DNA from 4 places in the Streptomyces sp. NPDC104381 genome. Region 3 is predicted to be linked to each of the others. Evidence: riboswitches for the same ligand, from Rfam matches in the RefSeq annotation. Region 3 holds a riboswitch; each other region holds the start of a gene.
What was found. Region 3 has a riboswitch for cobalamin ahead of ACZ607_RS18305 (energy-coupling factor ABC transporter permease). Riboswitches for the same ligand answer to the same signal wherever they lie in the genome.
Positions count from the first base shown of each region.

Region 1: it holds a riboswitch for cobalamin, as region 3 does, so the genes downstream of both, ACZ607_RS12385 (ABC transporter substrate-binding protein) here and ACZ607_RS18305 (energy-coupling factor ABC transporter permease) in region 3, are expected to answer to the same signal.
Region 2: it holds a riboswitch for cobalamin, as region 3 does, so the genes downstream of both, metE (5-methyltetrahydropteroyltriglutamate--homocysteine S-methyltransferase) here and ACZ607_RS18305 (energy-coupling factor ABC transporter permease) in region 3, are expected to answer to the same signal.
Region 4: it holds a riboswitch for cobalamin, as region 3 does, so the genes downstream of both, ACZ607_RS04790 (cobalamin biosynthesis protein) here and ACZ607_RS18305 (energy-coupling factor ABC transporter permease) in region 3, are expected to answer to the same signal.

Region 1 is NZ_JBVJNK010000003.1:663,672-667,755, forward strand. Features, by position in the region: gene ACZ607_RS12375 (acyl-CoA dehydrogenase family protein) at 1-1,411, shown strand, start outside; gene ACZ607_RS12380 (hypothetical protein) at 1,408-1,566, shown strand; cobalamin riboswitch at 1,648-1,834, shown strand; gene ACZ607_RS12385 (ABC transporter substrate-binding protein) at 1,894-2,943, shown strand; gene ACZ607_RS12390 (FecCD family ABC transporter permease) at 2,940-3,971, shown strand; gene ACZ607_RS12395 (ABC transporter ATP-binding protein) at 3,968-4,084, shown strand, end outside.
Region 2 is NZ_JBVJNK010000005.1:370,300-374,383, reverse strand. Features, by position in the region: gene ACZ607_RS19430 (ABC transporter ATP-binding protein) at 1-132, shown strand, start outside; gene ACZ607_RS19425 (glycoside hydrolase family 43 protein) at 158-1,711, opposite strand; cobalamin riboswitch at 2,029-2,248, shown strand; gene metE (5-methyltetrahydropteroyltriglutamate--homocysteine S-methyltransferase) at 2,408-4,084, shown strand, end outside.
Region 3 is NZ_JBVJNK010000005.1:112,108-116,191, forward strand. Features, by position in the region: gene cbiQ (cobalt ECF transporter T component CbiQ) at 1-623, opposite strand, end outside; gene ACZ607_RS18300 (energy-coupling factor ABC transporter substrate-binding protein) at 628-984, opposite strand; gene ACZ607_RS18305 (energy-coupling factor ABC transporter permease) at 981-1,691, opposite strand; cobalamin riboswitch at 1,722-1,904, opposite strand; gene ACZ607_RS18310 (hypothetical protein) at 2,095-2,550, shown strand; gene ACZ607_RS18315 (caspase, EACC1-associated type) at 2,564-4,084, shown strand, end outside.
Region 4 is NZ_JBVJNK010000001.1:1,069,890-1,073,973, forward strand. Features, by position in the region: gene ACZ607_RS04785 (cobyric acid synthase) at 1-685, opposite strand, end outside; gene ACZ607_RS04790 (cobalamin biosynthesis protein) at 682-1,626, opposite strand; cobalamin riboswitch at 1,755-1,883, opposite strand; gene ACZ607_RS04795 (hypothetical protein) at 2,033-2,254, opposite strand; gene ACZ607_RS04800 (inorganic phosphate transporter) at 2,267-3,517, opposite strand; gene ACZ607_RS04805 (class II aldolase/adducin family protein) at 3,769-4,084, shown strand, end outside.

The DNA of each region.
Region 1 (4,084 bases), on a different contig from region 3:
GGAGACCACCGCCACGTACGACCGTGAGCGGGACGGTTTCGTCCTGCACACCCCCAACGCGGGCGCGCAGAAGTTCATGCCCAACACGAGTCCGGCGGGCGGGGCGAAGTCCGGCCTGGTCGCCGCGCGCCTGGTCGCCGACGGGGCCGACCACGGGGTACGCCTCTTCCTGGTGCCGCTCACCGACGACGTACGGGCGTTGCCGGGCGTCCGGGTGCGCCGGCTTCCGGCCCGGATGGGCAGCCCGGTGGACCACTGCCTCACCTCGTTCGACCAGCTCTTCGTGGAGCGGGACGCCCTGCTGGGAGCCGCCGAGGAGGGCGACGCTCCGGGGGAGTTCAGGACCGGTCCGGGAGACCGGCGGCGGCGCTTCCTCACCTCGATCGGGAGGGTCACCCCCGGCCGGATCTCGATGAGCGCCTGCGCGGCGGGGTCGGCCCGCGCGACCCTGGCGGTCGCGGTGCGCTACGGCGGACACCGGATGATCTCCGGCAGCCGGGGCGCGCCACCGGTGCCCGTCAACGCCCACCGGACCCACCACGGACCGCTCGCCTCGGCGATGGCCACGGTCTTCGCCATGAGCCTGCTGTACCGCAGGGCGCAGGAGCGCTGGGAGGCCTGCACGGACGAGGACGGGCGCACCGAGGCGGGCAGGCTCGTCGACGTCGCCAAGGCGTGGATCACCTGGCGGGCCCGTGAGGTCATCGTCGAGAGCCGCGAACGCTGCGGCGCCCAGGCCCTGTTGGAGAACAACGGCATGACCGAACTCGTCACGGGCGTGGAGGGCGCCATCACGGCCGAGGGCGACAACATCGCCCTGTATGCCAAGGCGGCCGCCGACATGCTCTTCGCCGCCGCGCCCGGCCGCGACGACGCCCCGGGCCCGGCACCGCACCCCGGCGACCTGGCCGACCCCCGCTTCCTGGGCCGGCTCCTCGCCTCAGTCCAGGACATCTGGTTCGCCAGGGCCAGGGAGCGCGCTCTCCGGGCGCCCGACGCCGACACCCTCGGCCGGTGGAACGCGGCCTCGGGCCCGGCCCTGCGCGGGGTCGAGGCCTACGCCTACCGGCAGGCCGCCGAGGCCTACGCCGAGGCCCGCGCGGCACTTCCCCCGGGGGAGGCCAGGGACCGGCTGGCGGAGCTGGAGCGGCTGTTCGCCGTCGAGTGGGTCGCCCGCAACAGCGGTGACCTGCTGGCCGCCGGCCTCCTGAGCGGCGACCAGGTGGCCGCCCTGCACGAGGCCGTCGAGGAGCTCGTCGCGGCCGTCGCCGCACACGCCCCGGAACTGGCCGAGTCCTTCGCGCTGCCCGAGCGGCTCCTCGCCGACTGGCCGATCGCCGGACCCGGCTACGCGGACGCGTACGACGATCCCGCCGGCCCGTGGAACACCGTCCCGGCGGACGCCCGATGAGCGCCGGACGCGGGGGACGGAGCATCTGCGAGCGCCTGGAGATCCTGGGCCTGCGCGCCGTCCTGCTCGCCTACTGGGGCACGACGTCCGTGCTCGCACGCCGGAGCGTGAAGCCGCTCACCGACGGAGGCGAATCGGTTCACCCCAAGGGCTGAGCTGTCCGACGGCCCGCCGGTACGGAGCAGCACCCCCGTTCTCCGTACCGGCGACGGCCCCGGGGCCGCCCCCACCCCGCGTGATAGCTTGCAGACGCCAGTCACACTCCACGTGGAGTCAGGGAATCCGGTGCGAATCCGGAGCTGACGCGCAGCGGTGAGGGGGACGGGCGGGGCCACGGCCACTGGGACACCCTCGGGTGCACCGGGAAGGCGCCCCGTCCGGACGAACCCGAGTCCGAAGACCTGCTGGCACCCGCTCCCGCACCGGGAGCGGTACTCCGTACCGGGCTTCGCGCAAGAGCCCTGAGAACGCCGAGGGACTCCGTGCCGCTCATACCCAGCACCGTACGCCGCACTGCCCTGCTCCTCGCGGGACTCGTCCTGCTGACCGCCTGCGGCGGAGGCGGGAACGAGTCCGCCGCGGGCGGCGCGGGGGACGACGCCCCCGCCGGCTACCCCGTGACGCTGAAGAACTGCGGCCGTACGGTGACCGTCACCGCCCCACCACGTCACGCCGTCTCCCTCAACCAGGGATCGACGGAGATCCTGCTCTCCCTCGGCCTCGCCGACCGGATCGCCGGCTCCGCGACCTGGACGGACCCGGTGATGAAGGGCCTGGAGAAGGACGAGTCCACGGTCCCCCGCCTCGCCGAGAACCAGCCCTCCTCCGAGAAGGTCCTCGCCGAGGAACCCGACTTCGTCACCGCCTCGTTCGAATCCACCCTCGGCAAGGGCGGTGTGGCCTCCCGCGACCAGTTCGAGGAACTGGGCGTACCGACCTACCTCTCGCCCTCCGACTGCGCCGGCAAGGACAACACGGGCAGCGGCGACGGCTCCCGCGCCGAGAAGCTGACCATGGACGCCGTCTACGGTGAAGTACGCGACCTGGCCCAGGTGTTCGGCGTCCCGGAGCGGGGCGAGAAGCTGGTGACGAGCCTCCGGAACCGCGTCGACGAGGCGACCGCCGGCATCGACGCGTCCGACACCACGGTGCTCTACTGGTTCGCCAACGCCGAAGCCCCCTACCTGGCGGGGTGCTGCGGAGCCCCCGGCATCATCACCGACGCGCTCGGCGCGAAGAACGTCTTCGACGACACCCACGAGGAATGGCCCCAGATCAACTGGGAGACCGTCGCCGACCGCGACCCCGACGTGCTGGTCATCGGTGACCTGACCCGTAAGTCGCAGACCGCGGAGAGCGCCGGGAAGAAGATCGCGTTCCTGGAGTCCAACCCCGCCACGAAGAACCTGGACGCCGTCAAGCACAAGCGGTACGTCCTGCTGAGCGGCCAGGCCATGAATCCGACCATCCGGACCGTGGAGGGCGTGGAGCGGGTGGCGGCCGGGCTGCGCTCGTTCGGACTCGCGGGGTGACGGACACCGCGTCCCGGCTCCTGCGCGGCGGCCTGCTGTGGAGCGCCGGGGCCGCCCTGCTGCTCCTGTCCGTCGCGGTCGCCGTCACGATCGGTCCCGCCCGCATCTCCGTCCCGGACGTCTGGTCGGCGGTGGCCTCGCACCTCGGCCTCGGGCAGGGGCGGCTGACCCCGATCCGGGACGGCATCATCTGGAACCTGCGCATGCCCCGCACCCTGCTCGCCGCGGTCTGCGGGGCCGGACTCGCGGTCTGCGGCACCGTGATGCAGTCGCTGCTGCGCAACCCGCTCGCCGACCCCTTCGTCCTCGGCGTCTCCTCGGGGGCGTCCACCGGCGCGGTCGTGGTCGTCGTCCTGGGCGTCGGCGGGGGAGCGGTCTCCGTCTCGGGGGGCGCGTTCGCCGGAGCCCTGCTCTCCTTCGCTCTCGTCCTGCTGCTGAGCCACACGCTCGGCGGATCCACCGACCGGGTCGTCCTCTCCGGGGTCGCGGCCATGCAGCTCTTCTCCGCGCTCACCTCCTTCGTCGTGATGACCGCCGCCGACGCCGAACAGACCAAGGGCGTGCTCTTCTGGCTGCTCGGCTCCCTGAGCGGGGTCGGCTGGAGCGATGTGTGGATGTGCTCGGCCGTGCTGGCCGTGACCCTGCTGATCTGCCTGGGCCACGCCCGTACGCTCGACGCCTTCGCCTTCGGGCAGGACGCCGCGGCCGCGCTGGGGGTACATGTGACCCGCACCCGGATCGTGCTGCTCTGCACCACCGCGCTGCTGACCGCGGCCCTCGTCAGCTCGGCGGGCGCCATCGGGTTCGTCGGCCTCGTCCTGCCGCACGCGGCCCGGGCACTGACGGGGTCCGGGCACCGGAGGCTGCTGCCGGTGACGGCGCTCGCCGGGGCCGTGTTCCTGGTCTGGGTCGACACGCTGGCCAGGACCGTCCTCGACCCCCAGGAGGTGCCGGTCGGCGTGGTCACCTCCCTCATCGGGGTGCCCGTCTTCGTCCTGATCCTGCACCGCACGCGGAGGAGTTCATGAACCGGGAGGGAACCCCCGGCGACGGCCTGCGGGCCACCCGCGTCAGCAGGGAGGCCGGCGGGAGGATCGTCCTCGACGGGGTGAGCGTCGCGCCGCCCTCCGGCACCACCGTC
Region 2 (4,084 bases), 260 kb from region 3:
GCCGACCTCACCGGGGAGCTTCCGCTCGCCGCGGACCTGACGACGGTCGCCGCCGCGGAGCTCGACCTGCGCCCCGGCGCGGCGGTCTGGGCGACGGTGAAGGCGACGCAGACGCACGCCTATCCGGTCTGAGCCCCTCCTTCGGGGCCGAGGACCGTCATGCCGGCTCCGGGTGGGCCGGCCTCAGCTCGAACCAGTCGAAGGCCGGCGCGCCCCGGGTCGCGTACATGCCGACGACACGGCCGGTGAATCCGCCCGCGACCTCGGTGGTGAGGTAGCGGCCGTCGAGTTCGGCGAGGATCTCGACGTGCCCGTCGTCGGTCTCGTACCCGAGGCGGAGGGTGTCGGGGCCGCCGACGCGCAGGCCCGACTGCTCCGCGTGACCGGGATCAGTGGGTCGTACGGTGACGGTGGGCGGCAGGACGTCCGTGGTGGTGACGTCGACCCGCAGCGTCAAAGGCCCGGCGGGTACGTCCCGTTCGGCCACGGTCTGACGCAGGGGACCGATCCGGGCGACCACGCGCACCGTGCCGTTCTCCGTCTCCACCTGGTAGTGGTGTGCCTCGTCGAGCCGTACGGCGAGGCCGCCCCGGCCTCCTTCACCGGTGTCGACCCGGGTCCGCGCCACGCAGTCGGCGTCGCGCTGGCGCCGCCCGACGAACAGCGCTCCGGGCTTCTCCATGCCGTCGGCCCGGGCGTGCAGCACCAGATGGCCCGGCCGCTCGTCGAGGCGCGCGGCATCCGGGTCATGACGCCTCAGCGACACCCAGCAGGGTGCGAGGGCGGGGGTGTCGAAGTCGTCCCGGTGCGGCTCTGCGGGCCAGGGGTGCGGGGTCAACCCGGGCGCCTGGGAACGGAGTTCGAGCGGTCCCGGCAGGGGCCAGCCGTCCTCCCAGCGCACCGGTGCCAGGAATGTCTCCCGGCCCATGCCGTGGTACCCCGGTGTGTCGCCTCGGGGCCTGGTGCCCAGCAGCACCATCCACCAGGTGCCGTCGTGCGCCTGCACCAGGTCACCGTGGCCGGTGTTCTGCACGGGGTGTCCGGTGCTGCGATGGGACAGGACGGGGTTGTCCGGGTGCGGTTCGAAGGGCCCCGGCAGGGTGCGGGCCCTGGCCACGGACATCGCGTGCCCGCGTTCCGTGCCGCCCTCGGACAGCAGCAGGTACCACCAGTCGCCGATCCTGTAGAGGTGCGGGCCCTCGGGGTACTGGAGGCCGCTTCCCGACCACATCTCCACGGGCTCGCCGAGCAGTTCGCCCGTCCCCGGCTCGATGCGCACCCCGCGGATCCCGTCGTGGGAGAACACGCACCAGCAGTTCCCCTCGTCGTCCCAGGCCAGATCGGGATCGATGCCGGGTATGCCGACCGGCACCGGATCCGACCACGGCCCGGCGGGATCCTCGGCGGTGACCAGGACGGTGCCCGCGCCGGCCACCACGGTAGTGATCATCAGGAAGAGGCCGTCGTGGTGCCGCAGCGTGGGCGCGTACACCCCGCAGGAGGCGGGAGCCGTGTCGGGGAGCGACAGGTGCGAGGGGCGGTCGAGGGCGTGCCCGATCAGCCGCCAGTGCACCAGGTCCCTGCTGTGCCACAGCGGCACTCCGGGCACGTATTCGAAACTGGACGTCGCCACGTAGTAGTCCTCGCCCACGCGGCAGATACTCGGGTCCGGGCTGAAGCCCGGGATCACGGGATTGTCGAAGAACGCCACGGTCCGTCCTCGGGGTCGGCCAGGGCCGAGACCCACGGCCATGATCGTTGAAGCGCTTCGACGGTGCCAGTCCACCGGAAGGGTGTCAATGGACAATTCCGGCCCTGCTGCTCCCGGTTGCCTGCCGGGGTGGCGTGTCGAATCGCTTCGACGCCCGTTCCCGACCCGGCCGCTCCGGAGCGCGGACATGGGTGGAGCGGCCGGACCCCCGCCCGTGACCGCCTCCGCCCGGTGGGGCCGGATACGGGACCCGCGTGAGCCCGCGACGCGCCATCCGCATGCTGGACCTGACGCACCGCGCCCTCGGAACGCCCCGTAGGCTTGCGGGTGCAGCTGGTTCGCCCCGTCCGCCAGGCGGGATGCGTCGTAAGAGGGAACCCGGTGGAATTCCGGGACTGCCCCGCAGCGGTGAGCGGGAACGACCGCCGTCATGAGCACTGGGTCCGACGTACCGGACCTGGGAAGCGACGGCCATTAGGTGTCCTCACGGAGGACGTGCCCGCGAGTCCGAAGACCTGCCAACTGCCCGCGCACGGACGAATCGTGCGCGGACATCCCGGTGACCTCGTGGGCGGGTCGGCGTGCACACCTGGCGGATCTCCGCGTCGTCCGACGCTTCCCGCCCTGTGCGTCACCCCTTCGTGCCCTCGTCCCGTCGCCGGGATCTCAGGGATTCATCTCGCGAAGGAGATCTCCGTGACCACCGAGCACGCGACCGCGGCAGCGCGGTCCACCGTCCACGGCTACCCCCGGCAGGGACGGAACCGGGAACTGAAGAAGGCCGTCGAGGGCTACTGGAAGGGGCGGGTCACCGCCGACGCCCTCCGCGCCACAGCCGCGGATCTGCGCCGTACGAACTGGCGGCAGCTCGTCGACGCCGGCGTCGACGAGGTCCCGACCGGGGACTTCTCGTACTACGACCACGTACTGGACACCACCGTCATGGTCGGGGCCGTCCCCGACCGGCACCGTGAGGCGGTCGCCGCCGATCCGCTGGACGGCTACTTCGCGATGGCGCGCGGAACCCAGGACGTCGCCCCGCTGGAGATGACCAAGTGGTTCGACACCAACTACCACTACCTGGTCCCGGAGCTGGGCCCGGACACCGTGTTCACCGCGGACTCCGCCAAGCAGGTCGCCGAGCTCAAGGAGGCCGTCGCGCTGGGGGCGGCCGCCCGGCCCGTCCTGGTCGGCCCGGTCACCTATCTGCTCCTGGCCAAGCCCGCCCCCGGTGTGGCCGCGGACTTCGACCCGCTCACCCTGCTGGACCGCCTGCTGCCGGTGTACGCCGAGGTGCTCGCCGACCTGCGGGCGGCCGGCGCCGACTGGGTGCAGCTCGACGAGCCCGCGCTCGTCCAGGACCGCACCGGGGCCGAACTCGACGCCGCCGAGCGCGCCTACCACCGTCTCGGCTCGCTCACCGACCGGCCCAGGCTGCTCGTCGCCTCCTACTTCGGCCGGCTCGGCGAGGCCCTCACCGTCCTGGCCAAGGCGCCGGTGGACGGGCTCGCGCTGGACTTCACCGGTGCAGCCGCCACGAACCTGGACGCCCTGGCCGCCGCCGGCGGGCTCCCCGGGAAGCGGCTGGTCGCCGGTGTGGTCGACGGGCGCAACATCTGGATCAACGACCTGGAGAAGTCGCTGTCCACCCTGGGCACCCTGCTCGGGCTCGCCGGACGCATCGACGTGGCGCCCTCCTGCTCCCTGCTGCACGTCCCCCTGGACACCGCCGCCGAACGGGACATCGAGCCGCAGGTCCTGCGCTGGCTGGCCTTCGCCCGGCAGAAGACCGCCGAGATCGTCACCCTCGCCAAGGGCCTCACCCAGGGCACCGGCGCCATCGCCGCCGAACTCGCCGCCAACCGGGCCGACCTGGCCTCCCGCGCCAACTCGCCCGTCACCCGGGACCCCGCCGTACGCGCCAGGACCGCGGCGGTCACCGACGCCGACTCCCGCCGCTCCCAGCCGTACGGGGAGCGTGCCGCCGCCCAGCGCGCGCACCTCGGGCTGCCCCTGCTGCCGACGACCACCATCGGCTCGTTCCCGCAGACCGCCGAACTGCGCACCGCCCGCGCGGACCTGCGGGCCGGACGCATCGACGCGGCCGGGTACGAGGAGCGCATCAAGGCCGAGATCCAGGAGGTGATCTCCTTCCAGGAGAAGACCGGCCTGGACGTCCTGGTGCACGGCGAGGCCGAACGCAACGACATGGTCCAGTACTTCGCCGAGCAGCTGACGGGGTACCTCGCCACGCAGCACGGCTGGGTCCAGTCCTACGGCACCCGCTATGTCCGCCCGCCGGTGCTGGCCGGTGACATCTCGCGCCCCGAGCCGATGACGGTGGGCTGGACGACGTACGCCCAGTCCCTCACC
Region 3 (4,084 bases):
CCGCGCCCGGCGAGCCCGGCCTGGAGGCGGGCCGCACGGTCGAAGGCCCTGACGAAGGCGGTGGCGCCCAGCCCCGCCAGCGAGCGCCAGGCGGCGGCCCGGGTGGTGTGCCCGAGCCGGGCCGCCTGCGCCTCCCGGATCCGGCGCACCGAGTCCAGGAGCAGGAAGCTCATGCGGTACGTCACCAGCGCGACATCCACCACCGGCGCGGGCACCCCCGCCCTGACCAGGCGGGGCAGCAGATCGGACATCGGAGTGGTGAAGGCGAACAGCAGCACCCCGAGGGACGCCGCCGACGTGCGCAGCAGCAGCTCCCCGGCGCGTACCGGCCCGCCGTCCGCCAGGGCCACGAACCCGCCCGGCCCGCCCACCTGCACGAGCAGGGTGACCGCGCCGGTGACACAGAAGCCCAGGGGAACCCGGTACGCGCGCCACAGCTGACGGGCGGGCACACCGGCCGGCCCCAGCAGCACGGCGACGGCGGTGAGGAGGACGAGGGCGGCACCGGGCCACGGCGGCAGCGAGATCGCCAGAACGGTGAGACCCAGACCGAGCACGGCCTTGTCCACGGGATGGCGGCGGCGCCAGCGAGAGCTGTGCGCCGCCGCGTCGATCGGCAGCACGCGCTCAGTTCCCCCGGGCCGCGGACTCCCCGACGGCATCGCCGTCCTGCCGCACGGCCGCCCGCAGCTCGCCCTGACGGCGCCCGCGCCGCAGGCCGAAGTAGTAGGCGAGGACGCCCGCGCCGAGCGCGGCCTGCAGGGCGAACAGCGCCGACTCGATCTCGCCGGACGGCGGTTCGTACAGCGGGGAGAACCAGGGCTCGTAGTCGGGGTCGATCTCGGTGATCGCCGTCTCGGCCTGGGCGTCGGCCCCCGTGAACGGCTCCTTCTCGCCGTCGCCGAGGCCGAGGGCCAGCGGCAGGACGGCCAGCGCGGCCACCACGACCAGCAGAAGGGCGTTGATCTTCGTGTTCCTGTTCATCGGGCCACCGCCTCGGTCTCGGCCGTCCTGGTCCGGTTCTGCCTGCCCGAGAGGAACACGCCCAGCCGGGTCAGATCCCCCTTGCTGGACTGCACGAGGAGTCGCATGACCAGCACCGTCAGAAGCCCCTCGCTCACCGCGAGCGGGATCTGTGTGACCGCGAAGATGGAGCCGAACTTGCCGAGCGCGCCCAGGAACCCGCTGCCCGGGTCCGGGAAGGCGAGCGCCAGCTGCACGCTGGTGACGCAGTAGGTCGACAGGTCGGCGACGAACGCGCCGAAGAACACCGCCACCATCAGCGGTACGTCGTACCGGCGGAGCAGCTTGTAGACCGCGTACCCCGCCCAGGGGCCGACGATCGCCATCGAGAAGACGTTGGCGCCCAGCGTGGTCAGACCGCCGTGGGCGAGCAGGAGCGCCTGGAACAGCAGGGTGATGGTGCCCAGCACCGCCATGATCGGCGGACGGAACAGGATGGCCCCCAGACCCGTACCCGTGGGATGCGAGCAACTCCCGGTCACAGAAGGGATCTTGAGAGCGGAAAGTACGAACGTGAAGGCCCCGGAGGCCCCCAGGAGCAGCGTGCTCTCAGGGTTCTCCCTGACCTCACGCGTGAGTGACCGGACTCCGTGGACGACGAACGGCGCGGACGCGACACCCCAGGCGATCGCGTGCGCCGGAGGCAGAAAACCCTCGGCTATGTGCATGGCTCAGCAGACCCTCTCCAGCACCTCGTGGATGGTTGAAGTGCCTTGGCCGGTCTCCTGGCTTACGGGTACCACCGCCCGAACTCCGCCTTCCCGGGTCACAAGGACCCAGTGGCTGCCCGCGAGGGCCGGAGCCGGACTTCCCGATCACAGTGGCGAGGGCCGCACCGGCATCACACCGATTTCCCGATCACCAAGGCGTGGTGACAGTAGTGCCAGGTGGGGGACGATGACAAGCGCGCCCGACACCCCTGGGAGAGGGCGGTCGAGCAGGCGGCCGACGGTGCGAGCCGCACCCCGGCGTATGACGTCGACCCGCCGCGTGTACGCGAATCGCCCCTGGCCGGGGTACCGCGGGGAAGTTTTGGCTACGCTGATCGCTCGTCGAGTACGTGGGGGCACAGTGAGCAGTACGGCGAGTCGGATCCGGGTGGTGCTCGAGGGCGGCCCTGACAGCGATCCGGAGGAACTGGAGTCGTGCACGCTCGCGTTGCGCGAGCACCTGCTGGAGCAGGAGTTCGACGGCGTCGTGCTGGAACGGGCGGGAGGGGCGCCGGAGGGAGCCAAACCGGGCGAGGTGATCACCCTGGGTGCCCTGCTGGTGACGGCGGCGCCGTTCGTGGTACGTAGTCTGGTGCACCTGCTGCACGCGTGGATCGAGAACCGGCCGGTCCGGAGGATCAGCATCACCGTGGGTGAGGACAGCCTGGAGGTGGAAGCCGTGTCATCGGCCGACCAGCGCCGACTGATCGAGGAGTTCATCTCCCGGCACACCCCATCGCGCAGCGCGGTGGAAACCGTGCCACGCCCGGGCCCGGACGCATCGGTGCCGCGATCCGGGACGGCCGAGCAAGTCTGAAGGGGGACACACGATGCCCGGGGGCCGGTTTGCCCTGCTCATCGCGACCGGTCGCTACGACACCCCCGGTCTGAGCCGATTGCGCTCGCCGGCGCCGGACGCCGAAGGTCTGGCCGAGGTGCTCAGCGACCCTCAGGTCGGTGACTTCGCCGTGCGGACGGTGATCGACGGCCGCCACGGCGAGGTGAGCCGGGCGATGGAGGAGTTCTTCCTCGACCGGAGCCGGGACGACCTCCTGCTGCTGCACCTGTCGTGCCACGGGATCAAGAACGACAACGGAGAGCTGTACTTCGCGGCGCGGGACACCGACCAGAAGCTCCTCGCCTCCACCGCCGTCTCCGGTTCCTTCCTGCAGATCCAGATGCGCCGGTGCCGGGCCCGGTCCATCGTCCTGCTCCTGGACTGCTGCTACAGCGGGGCCTTCCTGCACGGCACCAAGGGTGACACCACGGTCCACGTACGCGATGAACTGGCCGGGCACGGGCGTGCGGTCATCACGGCCACCAACCGCACCGAATACGCCTGGGAGGGCGATCACGTCAGCGCGTTGGAGCCGGGCAGGTCCAGGTTCACCGGAGCCGTGATCGAAGGCCTCCGCACCGGGGAGGCCGATCTCGACAGGGACGGGGCGATCAGTGTCCACGAGCTGTACGACTACGTCTACGAACGGATCCTCGCAGCCGGGGTGAGGCAGCGGCCGCAGATGTGGGCGGAACTCGAATACCGGGTGACCATCGCGAAGGCGGCGAGGACACAGAGGGTTTCAGCGCCGGAGCCGTCCCCGATCCTCGACCGGCTGGACCAGGTCACCTCCCGCTCCGATCTGGGGGAACAGCTGAAGGCTCTGAGGGCCAGGGCCGGAGAAGCCGACTGGCCACCGGCCGCGATGTTCGCCGTGGCGTTCGGGAAGGATGCCGTCGGCGCCACGGACGGGGGCCAGGGGGAGTCCACCGTCGAGCGGTGGCTGTCCGGCCGCGCCCTGCCCGCGCACTGGGCCGGTCTGGAGAACCTCGTCAGGGCACTGGGGGCAAGCCCGGAGGAGACGACCGCCTTCGGGGAGGCGTACCACTACCTCCGCGCCCTCGAGGCCCTGCCGACCGCACCGGAGGTCACGTCCCCGGCGAAGGCCGGTCCCGTACCGGAGGCCGGTCCCGTACCGGAGGCCGGTCCCGTACCGGTGGTCGAGTCTCCGGCGGAGGCCGAGTCCCCGGCGGAGGCCGAGTCGCCGGCGGAGGCCGAATCCGCGCCTGTGAGGAGACGGAGGGTCTACTTCCGTGACCAGGTGGTCACCCTCGCCGTCACTCTGCTGATCGCCGTTGTCGCGGCGGGATACATGGCGGCGCTGCAGGCCGACCCCGGGCCGTCCGTCGTCAGGATGGTCGTCTTCGGCGTGCTCGGTCTGCTCGTCGTCGTGGTCGCCTTCGCCGTGGGGATGGTCTCGACGGTCCCCACCAAGGAACAGATGACGACCCGTTCGGATCTGCCGGCGTCGCTGCTGCTGGTCGGATCCCCCCTCGCCCTGCTCGCGGGCCTG
Region 4 (4,084 bases), on a different contig from region 3:
GGGCGTACGGCAGCACCCCGTACGTCCGCCGCCCCGTGAGCCCCAGCAGCATGTCGAGACCGGGCTCCAGCAGCGACACGTCACCGCGGAACTTGTTGACCAGGTATCCGGCGACCAGCGACTGGTCCTCCGGGCTCAGCAGCGCCGTCGTGCCGAAGAACGAGGCGAACACCCCGCCCCGGTCGATGTCGCCGACCACCAGCACGGGGAAGCGCGCGGCCCGCGCGATGCCCATGTTCACGATGTCGGTCCGCCGCAGATTGATCTCGGCGGGGCTGCCCGCCCCCTCGCAGATCACCGCGTCGTACGTGGACCGCAGCTGCTCCAGACAGTCCGTGACCGTGCCCAGCAGGGCCTCCTGGCGCCCTCCGTGGTAGCCGCGCGCACTCATCTCGCCGACCGGCTTCCCCATCAGGACGACCTGGCTGGAGCGGTCACCGCCCGGCTTGAGCAGCACCGGGTTCATCAGCGCCGAGGGCTCCACCCGGGCGGCCTGCGCCTGCATCGCCTGGGCGCGCCCGATCTCCGCGCCCTCCCGGGTGACGAACGAGTTCAGCGACATGTTCTGCGCCTTGAACGGCGCGACCTTCACCCCCCGGCGCACCAGCCACCGGCAGATCCCCGCCGTGACGACGCTCTTGCCCGCGTCCGAGGTGGTCCCCGCGACCAGCAGCCCGCCGCTCATGCCGTTCTCCGTCCCCTGGCCAGCCGCCCCACCGCGCAGACGGCGAGGGCCAGCACACTCACCCGGCGCGACAGCCGCACCGCACGTTCGATGTCCGTCACCCGCACGTCCCGGCCCGCCTCGCCGTTGAGCACGGGCCGGTGCTCGACCCGCCCGCCGTACGCGAGGGTGCCGCCGAGCCGTACGCCGAGCGCTCCCGCGAACGAGGCCTCCACCGGGCCCGCGTTGGGGCTCGGATGCCGGCCCGCGTCGGCCCGCCAGGCCCGGACGGCCGCGCGGGGGCGCCCCCCGGCGGCAACGGCCAGCAGGGCGGTGAGCCGGGCGCCCGGCCAGCCGGCGACGTCGTCGAGCCGGGCCGACGCCCAGCCGTAGCGCCGGTGGCGGGGCGACTTGTGCCCGACCATGGCGTCCAGGGTGTTGACGGCCCGGAAGCCGACCAGCCCCGGCACCCCGCCGAGCGCACCCCACACCAGGGCGCCCACGACGGCGTCGGAGGTGTTCTCGGCGACGGACTCCACCACGGCGCGGGCGATCTGCCGCGCGTCCAGCGACTGCGGGTCACGGCCGCACAGATGCGGCAGGCGTTCCCGGGCCAGCTCCACGTCCCCGGCGGCCAGCGCCCCGCCGATGGCGCGGGCCTCGCGGCCCAGCGAGGTGCCGCCGACGACGGACCAGGTGGCGGCGGCGGTCAGCGCCACGGCGGCGGCGGGACGGTTCCGTACGGCACGGGCCGCCAGCGCGGCGGCGGCCGTGGCGCCCCCCGCGCAGACGAGGGTGTGCAGGGCACCCCGGCCGCGGTGGTCGCGCCACAGCCGGCTCTCGACGGCCGCCGCCGCGCGCCCGAAGGCGGCGACGGGGTGCCCGCGCCGGGGATCACCCAGCAGCAGGTCGCCGATCAGGCCGGCGGCGGCGCCGTACGCGAAGATGCGGTCGGCTCGCACGGGTCAGCCGGCCGTCGTGCCTCGAAGGGGCTCGGTGACAGGTGGTGCGGCGACCGACGCGGGGCAGCCCGGCATGGCGTATGTCCTCACTCAGGGTCCGCGCCCTGGTTCGACGTGACCGGCGACGAGAGTCTCCTGGCTCCCGGATCCGCAGTTCCTCCGGCCTTCCAGTCCGCGGTGGCGGACCGTGACTTCCGTGTGGAGGCTGCTCCCCGGTGACAGTGGCGGGACCGCGCCGGATTCGCACCGGCTTCCTCTCCTGTCGCCGTAAATGGCTCCGGCAGTCCACCACGCCCCGCGAACGCCCGTCAACCTGCCGTTGACCTGCGGGCCTTCAGTGTGCTGAGACGCACACCGGCCGGACACACACGGGGTGTGTCCGGCCGGTGAGGGTGCCCGAGGGGCGTCAGGCGACGATCAGATAGATCCCGTACGCGACCGCCGCCGCGCACAGCGCGAAGCAGGCGTACGCGCCGGTGCGCGCGAGGGCGGTGGAACCGCCGCCCCGCGCCGACGGCGTCTGCTTGGCGAGGCCGGTGACACCAAGGGTGAAGAGGCCGACCAGCGCGACGGTCACCACGAGGCTGACGCCGAAGACGGAGGCGAGAGCTGCCCAGTCGATTTTCATGCGGACGCTTCCTTACACCGTGGCCGGGTCGGCCGGGGTTCCGGCCGGCTGGGCCGGGGCCGAGATGGTGGTCTTGAGCTCAGGTACGACGGCACCGGCGGGCGGCGGGCTGACCGCCGAGATCGCGGTGGTGACGACACCCGCGGGCTCGGTGCCCGCGTTCACGTTGGTGTGGTCGACCGGCTTGCGGCGCGACAGCAGCCAGATGGCGCCCGAGCCCGCGACGAGCAGGACGGCGACCACGCCGACGCCCCAGGGGCCCTGCTTGGTCAGGAACTCGGCGCCCGCGCCCACCAGCCCGGCGGCCGGGAGGGTCAGGCCCCAGGCGACGAACATCCGGGTGGCGGTGGACCAGCGGACCACGCCCCCCTTGCGTCCGAGGCCCGCGCCCATGACGGCGCCGGAGCAGGACTGGGTGGTGGAGAGCGAGAAGCCGAGGTGCGAGGAGGCCAGGATGACCGTGGCCGCGCTGGTCTGGGCCGCGAAGCCCTGCGGCGGACGCAGGTCGGTGAGGCCGCTGCCCATGGTGCGGATGATGCGCCAGCCGCCGAGGTAGGTGCCCATCGCGATCGCGATACCGGCGGAGGCGATGACCCAGACCGGAGGGTTGGACCCGGGGGAGAGGACTCCGCCGGTGACCAGGGCCAGGGTGATGATGCCCATGGTCTTCTGCGCGTCGTTGGTGCCGTGGGCGAGCGAGACGAGCCCGGCCGAGGCGATCTGGCCGGCGCGGTAGCCCTTGGCGGTCGACTTCAGCTGCGCCTCGTCGGTGATCTTCCGGTTGAGGCGGTACGTCAGCTTCGTGGCCAGGAGGGCGGCGACACCGGCGACGACCGGCGCGGCGATGGCCGGCAGCAGGACCTTGGTGACGACGGTGCCGCCGTTGATCGAGGACCAGCCGGCCGACATGACCGCGGCGCCGATGAGGCCGCCGAACAGTGCGTGGGAGGAACTGGAGGGGAGGCCGACCAGCCAGGTCAGCAGATTCCACAGGATCGCGCCGACGAGCGCGGCGAAGATGACCTCGGTTCTGAGGCCGTTCTCATTGATGATCCCGCCGGAGATCGTCTTGGCGACCTCCACCGACAGGAACGCGCCGACGAGGTTGAGAACGGCGGACATGGCCACCGCTGTCTTGGGCTTGAGTGCGCCGGTCGAGATGGTGGTGGCCATCGCGTTGGCGGTGTCGTGGAAACCGTTCGTGAAATCGAACACGAGAGCTGTCACGATCACGATCGCAAGCAGCAGCGTGATGTGTTCCATTTACCCAGGCAATCGTTCGACGTCATTGGCACGGGGAACGTAAGCAACCAGGGTGAACGGAAGATGAACTGGGCAGGGCGGCACGGTGACCCCAACCGCGTACGAGGGTTCCGCTTGTGTGCGGGATGCGTGGCCCGGGCGCCCGCGCACCCGGGCCGGGCCCCGGAACACCCCTCACCCCGTGCCCGCCGCGTCCCTCCGAGGAGACATGGGTCACCCGGCCCGCCGGCCCCCGACCCTAGGATCCCCGCATGAGTGACGTGCGTACGGACGCGATCGAACAGGCATGGGACGGTGTCGTCGCGACCCTCCGGCGGACCGCCGCGGAGGGCCTGGTCGTCGGCACCTCGGGCAACGTCTCGGCCCGGGTCGGCGGGATCGTCCTGGTCACCCCCAGCGGCGTGCCCTACGACCGGCTCGGCCCCGGGGACGCCGTCGGCGTCGACCTCGAAGGCCGCCAGATCCTCGGCGACCTGGTCCCCACCAGCGAACTCCCGCTCCACCTGGCCGTCTACCGGGGCAGCGACGCGGGGGCCGTCGTCCACACCCACGCCGTGCACGCGACGG